Linked DNA regions of Halorhodospira halochloris. Each later gene encodes a partner of the first gene's protein in a complex. Links are inferred from orthologs where the notes say so. Each region holds a gene or a part of one and is shown in the gene's direction. Other genes may lie near its edges.

Region 1 (2,925 bases):
ATGTGTGGTTGAGTCTGAAGAGATGGCCCTGGAGAGCGCCGGCATTTTGCGCGAGATTGCTGATGAACTGGGCATTCTGCTGGTGTATAAATCTTCGTTCGATAAGGCAAATCGTTCCTCACTAAACAGCTATCGGGGGCCGGGGATAGAGGCCGGACTCAGGGTACTGGAGAGGGTGCGCAAGGAGATCGGCGTTGCGGTAATTACAGATGTCCACGAGGATACACCCTTGGCAGAAGTGGCCAGCGTGGTAGATGTACTGCAAACCCCTGCTTTTCTCTGCCGGCAGACCAACTTTATTCAATCAGTCGCCTCTTGTGGTTTGCCGGTAAACATTAAGAAAGGCCAGTTTCTAGCCCCTTGGGATATGAGCAACGTGGTTGAAAAAGCGCGGGCGACTGGCAATCAACAGATTATGGTCTGCGAGCGCGGCGTCTCTTTCGGTTACAATAATCTCGTCTCTGACATGCGCTCCTTGGCTGTGATGAGGGCTAGTCAGGCACCGGTGGTCTTTGATGCCACTCACTCTGTGCAGTTGCCGGGGGGGCAGGGCAATGCCTCGGGTGGGCAGCGCGAGTTTGTCCCGGTTCTAGCTCGCGCAGCGGTAGCTGCAGGAGTTGCTGGGCTGTTTATGGAGACTCATCCGGATCCCGATAAGGCGCTTTCCGATGGGCCCAATGCTTGGCCATTGGAGGGAATGGCGAAGCTACTACAAGCATTAGTCGAACTCGACCAAACAGTGAAAGCACAAGGCTTCATCGAACAACAGGAGAGCTACTGAACATGGCAAATATAGAAAAAATTACCGGCCGCGAGATTCTTGATTCGCGCGGCAATCCGACAGTTGAAGCGGATGCCTATCTTGATGATGGCAGTTTTGGCCGTGCCGCGGTTCCCTCTGGTGCTTCGACCGGTAGCCGTGAGGCGGTGGAGCTGCGTGATGGTGAGGGGCGCTATGCCGGCAAGGGGGTCGGCCGTGCTGCTGATCATGTAACTACCAGCATAAACAAAGCGTTACGGGGTCATGACGCCAATGATCAGCAGGGTCTTGACCAGCTTATGATTGAGCTTGATGGCACCCCTAACAAGAGCAATTTGGGGGCTAACGCCATCCTTGCAGCATCTATGGCAGTTGCCCGAGCTGCTGCAAATAGTCGCGGGATTTTACTGTTTCGCCATCTGCATGAGCAAGGTGTCGAGCCCAAATTACCCGCCCCTATGATGAACATCCTCAACGGCGGTGAGCACGCCGACAATAATGTCGATATCCAAGAATTCATGATCATGCCGCTCGGCTTTGAGCGCTTCAGTGAGGCCCTGCGCTGTGGCGCAGAGATTTTCCATGCCTTGAAGAAGGTTCTCGGTGATCGTGGCCTGGCTACTAGTGTGGGTGATGAAGGCGGCTTTGCCCCCAATCTCGATTCTAATCAGGCGGCGCTAGAAGTGGTAATGGAGGCGATCGACCGAGCTGGGTATCGCGCCGGCGATGATGTGGTGTTGGCGTTAGATGTTGCAAGCTCTGAGATCTATGATAGCGGCGTCTATCGCCTTGCCTCCGAGCAGCGTGATTTCGATGCAGCTGGGTTTGCCGACTATCTGGCTGATTTAGTCGACAGATTCCCCATAGTATCGATCGAGGACGGCATGGATGAGTCTGACTGGGACGGTTGGAAGTTGCTTACTGAGCGTCTCGGCAATAAGGTTCAATTGGTTGGTGACGATCTGTTTGTTACTAATCCAAAGATTCTGCAGAAAGGGATAGATTTAGGTATAGCCAATTCGATCCTCATCAAGCTCAATCAGATTGGCACCGTAACCGAAACCCTTGAAGCGATCCGCATTGCGGATAACGCCGGCTATACCTCTGTTGTTTCTCACCGTTCAGGCGAAACCGAGGATGTTACTATTGCCGATCTGGCGGTAGCTACCCGTGCTACGCAGATTAAAACCGGTTCATTGAGCCGCTCCGACAGGGTGGCAAAGTACAATCAATTGCTGCGCATAGAGGAAGAGCTTGCGTGCGATGCCTGCTACCTTGGTCGTGAGGCGTTAAAGCCGCGCGGCTAAAGTTAGCTTCGGCGGGGAGGATGTGTTGCGCTGGGTTATAGGCGCTCTGGCGTTGTTGTTAGCATTGCTGCAATTTCAGCTATGGTTCGGTCCGGGGAGCGTGCCAACCCTAATCGAATTGCATAGTAGCCTGGATGAGCAACGTCAGGCAAATGAGCGAGCTCAGGCACGCAACGACGCCTTGGCCGCGGAGGTAGAAGATCTGAAAGAGGGTCTTGATGCCTTGGAGGAGCGCGCCCGTTACCAGCTTGGCATGATCCGTGAGGATGAAACTTTTTATCAGGTGATCGAGGAAGATTGACTTGAGATTGTGGGCGGTTATTCCGGCAGCCGGTGTGGGGCGGCGTATGGGCGGCGGTCAACCTAAGCAGTATCGAGAACTGCTAGGTAGGCCTGTGATTGAGTGGGTTATCGAACGGCTATTAGGCCACAGCAGGGTTGCGGGAGCGGTGGTTGCTGTAGCTGCGCACGACCCTTATTGGGATAGGCTTGATTTCGCCACTACAAAGCCCGTAAAGCGCGTTGACGGGGGAGCAGAAAGGCAGGATTCAGTACTGGCTGCCCTAGATCATGTGGTCGAGCTAGGTGGAGATGATGACTGGGCGCTGGTGCATGATGCAGTCAGGCCGTGTCTGAGTGAAGAAGAGCTCGACCGGCTGATCAGCTTGGGCACCAGTAATGACCATGGCGCTCTGTTAGCCAAACCGGTGGCAGATACACTCAAGCGCAGTGAAGGGTCGCAGGTTGCGGCGACTGTACCGCGAGACTCCCTATGGCAGGCCCAGACTCCGCAGCTGTTCCCTGTGGTTTTGCTGCGTGAGGGCCTTGGTGATGCCCGTAGTGCTGGTGTACGCGTCA
Region 2 (3,455 bases), 590 kb from region 1 along the record:
GTTGACATTATTTATCATACCGCCCGTTAAGGGTGATTAATACTACGTTTGTAGGATATGCAAGTTGCTGATAGAATTGAGCTGGCGCTGGTAAGTCGACGATAGTCTAGAGTAATTGCATGGCAAAGTACTACATATACTCTCAGCGCAGAAGTTTTCCGGGCGCAGCGCCTGAGGCATGAATGGCGCCGCCCAAATTGCGGCATGAGCATATACGCACATACATAAAGACAATTGCCAGATAGACCAATGAAGAGGCGTTATCGCCACTCTATCCAGGCAGATGAAGACAAATAACGCGAACAACAATAGCCCTGCGCCCAACTTGGAGTCAGTGTATGGTCCGGATCTCTTCAGGCCAGCCAAATCGGCCACAAGATGCCGTGATTAATATCTGGCAAGTTTCTCGACAACCTGGTGCGCTGCATCGCGAACCGGCGTCTGAAGCGACCCATGGGCTACTCCCCTGCTCTCCCAACGCGATGGCTGCGGGGCTGTGGAGAGTCAACCACCATGAAAAGAATGTTGATCAACGCAACCCAACCAGAAGAGTTGCGGGTTGCCCTAGTAGATGGACAAGTCCTATATGATCTCGACATAGAGGCTCCTTCGCGGGAACAAAAGAAGGCTAACATATACAAAGGGATCATTACTCGCGTAGAGCCTAGCCTGGAAGCTGCCTTCGTGCGCTACGGTGCTGAGCGGCATGGCTTTTTGCCCTTCAAGGAGATAGCGCCCTCTTATTGCGTAGGGAGTGATGGACAGCGCTCTACCCCGCGTGAGTCCTTGCGCGAAAACCAGGAGGTTCTGGTCCAGGTGGATAAAGAGGAGCGCGGCAACAAAGGCGCCGCGCTGACCACCTATATCAGCCTTGCCGGGCGCTACCTGGTACTCATGCCCAACAACCCACGTGCAGGCGGGGTTTCTCGCCGTATAGAGGGCGCCGAACGGGCCGAGATACGCGAAAGCCTGCGCCATCTCGAGGTGCCCGAAGGCATGGGCCTTATTGTGCGCACCGCCGGAGTTGGGCGGAACACGCAGGAGCTGCAGTGGGACCTCGATTACCTGCTTAAGCTGTGGGACGCTATACTCAAGGCGGCCATGGAGCGCCGTGCGCCATTTCTCGTCTATCAGGAGAGCGACGTAATAATCCGCGCCCTGCGTGATTACCTGCGCCCCGAGATCGGCGAAATACTAGTCGATGATGAGGATGTCTTCGCCAAGGCCCGGGACTTCATCGATCAGGTGATGCCCTATAACCGCCAGAAACTCAAGCTTTACGACGATCCGGTCCCACTGTTCTCCCGTTATCAGGTCGAAAGCCAGATAGAATCGGCCTTTCAGCGCGATGTCAGGCTGCCCTCCGGAGGGGCCATAGCCATAGATCATACCGAAGCTCTGATCTCCATAGATATCAACTCATCGCGCGCTACCAAAGGCGCGGACATTGAAGAGACAGCCCTCAACACCAACCTGGAGGCGGCCGACGAGATAGCCCGGCAGCTGCGTCTGCGCGATCTCGGTGGGCTAATCGTGATCGATTTTATCGATATGGGGCCACCGCGCAGCCAGCGAGAGGTGGAGAACCGGTTGCGTGAGGCGGTTAAGGCTGACAGGGCGCGAGTACAAGTAGGTCGCATTTCCCGTTTTGGTCTTCTGGAGATGTCGCGCCAGCGCCTGCGCTCCTCTTTGGGTGAAGCCCACCAAGAGGTTTGCGGGCGGTGCGGTGGCCAAGGAACGGTGCGCAGCGTCGAATCACTGGCCCTGTCTATACTGCGCATCATCGAAGAGGAGGCAATGAAAGATAAGACGAGCAAGGTCCTTGCTCAATTGCCCCTTGAAGTAGCGACTTTCCTATTAAATGAGAAGCGCTCGCAGATTAGTGATCTGGAAAAACGGCACTCTGTACATATCCTCCTGATCCCTAATCGCAACCTGGAAACGCCCCACTACGATATCCAACGTCTGCGCACCGATGAGTGGGAGGATCAAGATGATAGTAGCTATCAACGGCTCAGCCCCGCTGAAGAGACCAACCTGATTGATGCTGGGTTGCCGACCCCACGCCCGCAACCTCCTGCAGTACAGGGGGTTACACCTAGCACCCCGGCTCCTTTCGCCAGCGGCGCTGACTCTGCACAAGATTCCGATCAGACCACTCAGCGACCGACAACCAACAACGAACAAGTGCCCCTGGGCTGGATCTTCAGCCAGCTGCGCGGTCTGCTTTTCCAGAGCGGACAAAAAACCGTCGATGGCAATACCGCCTCCTCGCGGCAACCAGAATACCGCTCAACTGACGAGCAAGATGATGGCGATAGAAAATCCGGTTCTAGCCGCGGTAAACGTGGCAGCAGTAGCGGCCGCTCCCGCTCAACTCGTGGGCGGCGCAGCCGCAACACTAGCAGCCGCCGCCGCGCAGAGACCGAGAGCGGTGAGCAACAGGAATTGGCCACAGCAGATCAGCCCGAATCGCTGCAGCCCAGTAAGGCCGATGCAGATACGGCCGATGCAGATACGGCCGATGCAGAAGAGTACGAAGGTTCTTCTGCCCTGCCAGCATTTGAAGATATAGAAGATCAGGCTCAAACCCCGCCTTCAGCCCAGAGCGATAGCGCTGATACTGATATAGATTCTGCGGATAACGGCGATGGGGAGGCGGCTGATAGTGCTCGCAGCCGCTCTTCCAACCGCTCCGGTCGAAGCAGGCGCGGCAGACGTGGCGGGAGGCGCCGGCGGCGGAGCAGCTCAACAACTGAGACTGCAGGCGAAATTGAATCAAATGATGGTGCTGATACGAACAGTGCCGCCGATGAATCCTTGCCAATACCCGACCACGAGGTATTCGAAGAAGGGGCGCAGGCAAATGGCGCCGCTAACGGAGCCGCATCCAGCACTAGTGATAAAACAACCCCGGACCAAGCTCAAACCGGCAGGAAATTTGTGCGCAGCGGCCGCCCGCGAATTCCGCGGCGACAAAAATCGGCTGAGCAGGAATGCACAGACCCTGCGTGGGCAGATGATGTCGACTCGAGCACTGAAGAGAGCTGTAACACTCAGCGCGATGACTTGGCGCCTGAAGAGCAGCCCAGTCCAGAAAACTGGCGCCCTTCCCAGCAAATCGCCAGAAATAAGCAGCTAGTTCCAATAGAGCGAATAGAGCGAAACTTGCCCATTGAGGGCTTTTCCGGTACAAGCAGAGCAGATCACGCCCAGGAAGAGTCTGCGAACAAAGAGACGGAAGATAATATCTGATATGATCTGGCGCCGCGCCCGGGATAAGGCATGGCCTTTGATTCTCGGGCTTACAATGCTCATCGCGGTAGTCTGGGCTGCCTATACACAGTTCGGACCTGTGCGCGAAGCGGTCGATACCGCGGAGCGTTTTTTCTACGATCAGCGCCTGCTGTGGACACAGACCGGTCAGGACGATTTCGATACCGAAGTCGTCGTGA

Evidence for each region. The genes of interacting proteins can lie anywhere in the genome.
Region 2: the proteins of eno (region 1) and HH1059_RS06555 are in contact, whole or in part, in a solved structure (PDB 2FYM), measured with the Escherichia coli proteins. The link is inferred for Halorhodospira halochloris from one-to-one orthologs.

What each region holds. Positions count from the first base shown.
Region 1 is NZ_AP017372.2:824,504-827,428, forward strand. It holds eno (phosphopyruvate hydratase), read left to right. Parts: upstream 1-783; coding sequence 784-2,067; downstream 2,068-2,925. Other genes in the region: kdsA (3-deoxy-8-phosphooctulonate synthase), read left to right, coding at 1-781; ftsB (cell division protein FtsB), read left to right, coding at 2,093-2,368; ispD (2-C-methyl-D-erythritol 4-phosphate cytidylyltransferase), read left to right, coding at 2,370-2,925. UniProt on the Escherichia coli protein: Catalyzes the reversible conversion of 2-phosphoglycerate (2-PG) into phosphoenolpyruvate (PEP). It is essential for the degradation of carbohydrates via glycolysis.
Region 2 is NZ_AP017372.2:1,416,885-1,420,339, forward strand. The notes cover bases 129-3,455. They hold HH1059_RS06555 (Rne/Rng family ribonuclease), read left to right. Parts: upstream 129-513; coding sequence 514-3,255; downstream 3,256-3,455. Other genes in these bases: HH1059_RS06560 (CHASE2 domain-containing protein), read left to right, coding at 3,257-3,455. Also shown: HH1059_RS06550 (RluA family pseudouridine synthase), read right to left, coding at 1-8. UniProt on the Escherichia coli protein: Endoribonuclease that plays a central role in RNA processing and decay. Required for the maturation of 5S and 16S rRNAs and the majority of tRNAs. Also involved in the degradation of most mRNAs.